2 regions of the Thiovibrio frasassiensis genome follow, and region 2 is predicted to be linked to the other one. Evidence: riboswitches for the same ligand, from Rfam matches in the RefSeq annotation. Region 2 holds a riboswitch; the other holds the start of a gene.
The links. A riboswitch is a leader RNA that binds a small molecule or an ion and turns the genes downstream of it on or off. The one in region 2 is predicted to bind cobalamin.

Region 1 (2,393 bases), 430 kb from region 2:
GGCGGTGTTGACGATCTCCCGTTTGGAAACCAAGGGGATGAGCCTGGTTCCGGCGAGTTGGTCGCCTTTTTTAACCGGGGTGTTGTTGTGCAGGGTGGCACACATGACCTCTCCCAGCAGGTTGAAGCGGTAGAGGGAATCGACATCGACCTTGAGCAACCCGTCATGGGCTGCCACGAGGTTGAGCTTGCCTTCCACCGGCTCGCCGGATACCAGGGTTCCCGGTCCGGCAAGGGCTCCGGCCATCAGTTCGGCCGCCTCGTTTTCATGGATATCGTCGGGCCCGAGCTCCAGCACATAGATGTTGTCCTTGCCGAGCCGTTTCAGACGTTCGATATCCTCAGGCTGAATGATGTGACCCTTCTTGAAGGCACGGCCTTTGAACTCCTCGGTGCGGATCTCTGTGATGTCGTGGGGCAGGACCATGCCGACGGCCTGCTCAACCGGGATTGTTTTTGTCATCTGCGATACTCCAAGAACCCAAACGGGTTTACATTATTTCGTAATAACGGCCAAAGGCGCAGGGTTTGCACAACGCTTTGCCGTCCTTGATGACCTCCCGACAATCCTGCACCCAATCGCCGCATTGTTCGCATTGCACCCGCCGCATAGGACGGCCGGGCATATCCTCTTCGGGCACGGTGATCGCAACCGACTGCACCTTGAAAAGCTCCTCTTCGGGCATGATCCGGTAGGCCTCAAGCTGCTGCTTGTATTTGTCGCCGATTTCCGGGCAGTATTTTTTCGAGGTCTCTCTCGATTCCTCCAGCGCGGTGATCCGCACTGCCTTGCCAGACTTAAGGTTGACAAAGGTTGCGGCCATGATTCCGTAATCGAGCCATTTGAGGGAGCGTTTGCCCAGAGAGCAGCCGGTGACGGTCTGGATGGCGTCGGTGGCGCAGCGGTCGATCTCCACCAGCACATAAAACTCCTTACGCTGGGCCTTGGGATCTTCGATGCCGATCTCCCGCAGGCCGATCATGGACATGCGTACCCCGATGACCTGGCCCGCGCAGATGTGGCCGTGGATCTTGGTTGATCGTTCAAGTAATGTCTCAAAGTTTTCCATACGGTATCTCCGCCATGTGCAGGGTGGACTTTTTAGGGTGCTTGATAAGCACAGAGGTTCACTTTAGGTGATCGTGTCGAATTTTGCCAGTGAAACCCGCCAGGGAGTGCGTTGTCAAGTGACATCGCGGGCAAGAAAGAAGAATGATGCAAAGTTTCGTTGAATATGCTAAATAATCCTTTCCAAGGTGCTCCATGGGAGCTTAAACGGGAACCCCGTGTAAATCGGGGACGGGCCCGCCGCTGTAACCGGGGACGCGTTTCGCAATCACGCCACTGTTTTTAGAATGGGAAGGCGCGAAACAAGGATGAACCGGAAGTCAGAAGACCTGCCTTGACAAATAATACTGCATGATCGCCGTGGACAAGTGGTCGTGTTATGATCTGCCGTGGATGAAACAGGGCCTCCCCGGATCGAGAAAATCGGTCCGGGGATTTTTTTTTATGGTGCTGGATCTTCATTTTATCACCTCGCTTTGGGCCCATCTCATCTGGCCGCTGACGAAGATCCTCTTTTGGATGTCCGTGGGTTTGATCGCCGCGAATTTCATCGAGGCCCTCAACTGGACGCACCGCTTGGCCTCCCTGACCCGACCCCTGGTGCGTTTGGGCAGACTTTCCCCCGTCTCCGGGGCCAGCTTTTCCATGGCTTTTTTCTCCGGGGTAACGGCAAATACCATGTTGGCCGAGGCCTTTGATAAGGGCCAGCTGAGCAAAAAAGAGCTGGTACTTGCCAACCTTTTTAACGGTCTGCCCCGTTTTTTTCTCCATCTCCCTACGGTTTTTTTCCTGACCGCACCGCTGATAAAAATGGCTGCCCTGCTGTACCTGGCCCTGACTTTTGCCGCGGCAATGCTGCAAACCGTTGTGGTGGTTATCGGTGGCAGGATCTTGCTCCCCCCCCTGCAGGGAGAGCTGGGAGAGGTAGCCCCCCTGGTCCGCGAGAAAATCGACTGGCACCAGGCCCTGAAAAAAAGCGTGCAGCGATTTCGTAAGCGGATCAAGGGGCTCATCTATTTTACCGTGCCCGTGTACATCCTCTTCTTCTACCTGGGTAAACACGGGGTGTTTGACTGGCTGGAGCAAGTATTTGCCACCAAGGTCTGGTTTCTTGCTTGGCTCCAGCCGCAAAGCCTTGGCATTGTCATGGCCCATGTCACCGTGGAGTTTTCCGCTGGTCTGGCGGCGGCCGGAGCCCTGCTGGCAGCGAAAAGCCTCAGCTATAAAGAGGTGGTTCTTGCTCTCCTGGTCGGCAATATCCTCTCCACCCCGATTCGGGCGGTGCGGCACCAATTCCCTTACTATGTCGGCATCTTTTCCCCGAA
Region 2 (2,393 bases):
GGTATTTTTTATATCGACCGATCCTCTCCCGAACGAGGCGTAGATACTGTGACAGGGTATGATCGTCAGTGCCGTGCTTTGCCGCCCCACCCCCCCCAGGAGGGTTTCCTGCAGCCACCTGCCCGTTACTCCTTGCCTCTGTGGATTGCCCCTCGCCGCCTCCCTCCATTGCCGCAACCGTCGGGATTTCCCGGGACAAGGCTTGCGCAAGGGAGTGCGCCGTGCTCTGTGCCGCCGATTCCGCTTCGGCCGCTTTGGCCTCCCCCCTCTCCTTGCGCGCCCGGGGTGAAGCCTTTCGTTCCGAAGTTTGCGGCTTTTTCTCCTGCCCTCCCGGCAGTGCGACCTCTCCGTACTCGACGGAAGACGGCGGGCCGAATAGGGTAACCTCGATGGCGCTCGCCCTTTTCGGGCTGGGGGTCGCGGCCAGCGAGAAAATGGCCGCGGCGTGCAGCAGCGAGGAGACAGAAAAGAAGAGCAGCCGGGTACTTCTCCTGTTTGCGGATGCCGTTTCGTTCCCCAAGTAAACCGGTCGGCGAAAATAACCGGACCACCACCGAGAAAGCGGGCAGAGAACCGAGACGGATGTCATTATCTCGCGCAGAAACCGCATGATTGCTCCAATTGCCAACAGGGATTGTGCCAAGGACACAACGTGCAAACGGGGTCGCCCTGTCCCACTTTTTCGGTAACACCAATTAAAATTCGGTAACACCGTAACGAGCAGGAAATCCGATTGCAAGCTAAATATTACAAATATAAAAAACGTAACACCGTGATCGCCAATTAACTCACTGTTTTCACAATAGAAAAATATCAAGAAAAAACACAAACGACTCAGGGAAGAAGTTTCCGTGCTATTTTTTCTCTTGCTCTTCCGGCTGCGCCCTATTAAATTCCCCCCTGTTTCAGGTGCTCTTAACCGAGCTTAATAGGGAACCCTGTGCGAATCAGGGACGGGCCCGCCGCTGTAACCGGGGACGAATTCCGCAACATGTCACTGTCCTCAACGGGATGGGAAGACGCGGGAGGAGGATGAACCGGGAGTCAGAAGACCTGCCTGAAAAAAACATAACAGACTGCCTCCGTGGACATGGGGCGACATGTATCTATCTTGGGAAAAATCAGGGATCCCCGGATCAATATTGTATTGGTCCGGGGATTTTTTTTGCCTGCGCGGGCAGAGAGATATCCTCGTGGCCGGGAACACAACCGAACCGAGGAGAAAAGCATGCAGAAGATCTACGTGATAACAGCCGCGCTGGTACTGGGCGCGACCATGGCGGCAAGAGCCGAGGAGACGGCGACCCGCTTGGAGGAGTTGGTAATAACCGCGACCCGTACCCCGGCGACGGTTGCCCAGGTTGGCGGCAGTTCGGTAACCGTGATAACCGCGCAGGAGATTGAAGCCAAACAGCAACTGACGGTTGAGGAGGTTCTAAAAAGCGCACCCGGCCTCAATGTTGTGGCCAACGGCGGACTGGGAACCAACACCTCGGTTTTCATCCGGGGCGCGGATGCGAAAAACACCCTGGTGCTGGTGGACGGCATCATGTTCAACGATCCCTCCGAGGCGAATCGCGGGGCAAACCTGGCAAACCTCACCACGGACAATATCGAACGCATCGAGATTGTCCGCGGCCCCATGAGTGTGCTGTTCGGCAGCAACGCCACTGCCGGGGTGATCAATATCATCACCAAGAAAGGGAAAGGACGGCCCGGCTATTATCTCGGAGGCGAAGCCGGTTCCCATGGCACCTGGAAAAGCTACGCCGGAAGCAGCGGCGCGGTGGAGCGATTCAACTATGCCTTGTCCCTCTCCCGCACCGAAGCCCAGGGTTTTTCCACGGCCGACGACAAGAATGACCGTATTCCCCATGCACATGGCACCACCTCGGAGAAAGACGGTTGGCGCAATACCACCTTTTCCGGCAAGGCAGGCTATCTGCTGACGCCGGATTGTGATATTTCCGCCCTCGCCCGCTCCATGAATTCGCGGGTGGATCTCGACAGCACGGTCAGCGGTTATCTGCAGGACAATAAGATCGGCAGCCCTCAGGAGAAGTATATCGACAGCAAGGAATTGCTCTCGAAGTTCAATGTCCATAACCGGTTCATGGATGGAGAGCTCGACGCAAACCTGTACTATCAGCACACCGGCAAAGAACGGATCATCATCAACGATTCTGGCCGCTCGCTCTATAACGGTGACAGCTCCGAGGTCGGGTGGCAAGGCACAGTGACGCCGGTTACGGCGAACACCGTTACGCTCGGCCTTTCCTATTTTGCCGAAGAGATGGATTCCTCCGGCGGTTTTATCGTTATCGACAAGCAAACGGCCACTGTGACCAGTTCCTGGCTGCAAGACCAGATTTCCCTGGGTGAGCGCGCGAATG

Region 1: linked by a shared signal. The riboswitch ahead of OLX77_RS11100 (hypothetical protein) and the one ahead of OLX77_RS13025 (TonB-dependent receptor plug domain-containing protein) in region 2 are both predicted to bind cobalamin.

What each region holds. Positions count from the first base shown of each region.
Region 1 is NZ_JAPHEH010000001.1:2,361,534-2,363,926, forward strand. It holds gene OLX77_RS11090 (molybdopterin-binding protein) at 1-462, opposite strand, end outside; gene OLX77_RS11095 (FmdE family protein) at 491-1,069, opposite strand; cobalamin riboswitch at 1,238-1,419, shown strand; gene OLX77_RS11100 (hypothetical protein) at 1,513-2,393, shown strand, end outside.
Region 2 is NZ_JAPHEH010000001.1:2,792,680-2,795,072, forward strand. It holds gene OLX77_RS13020 (energy transducer TonB) at 1-610, opposite strand, end outside; cobalamin riboswitch at 891-1,075, shown strand; gene OLX77_RS13025 (TonB-dependent receptor plug domain-containing protein) at 1,229-2,393, shown strand, end outside.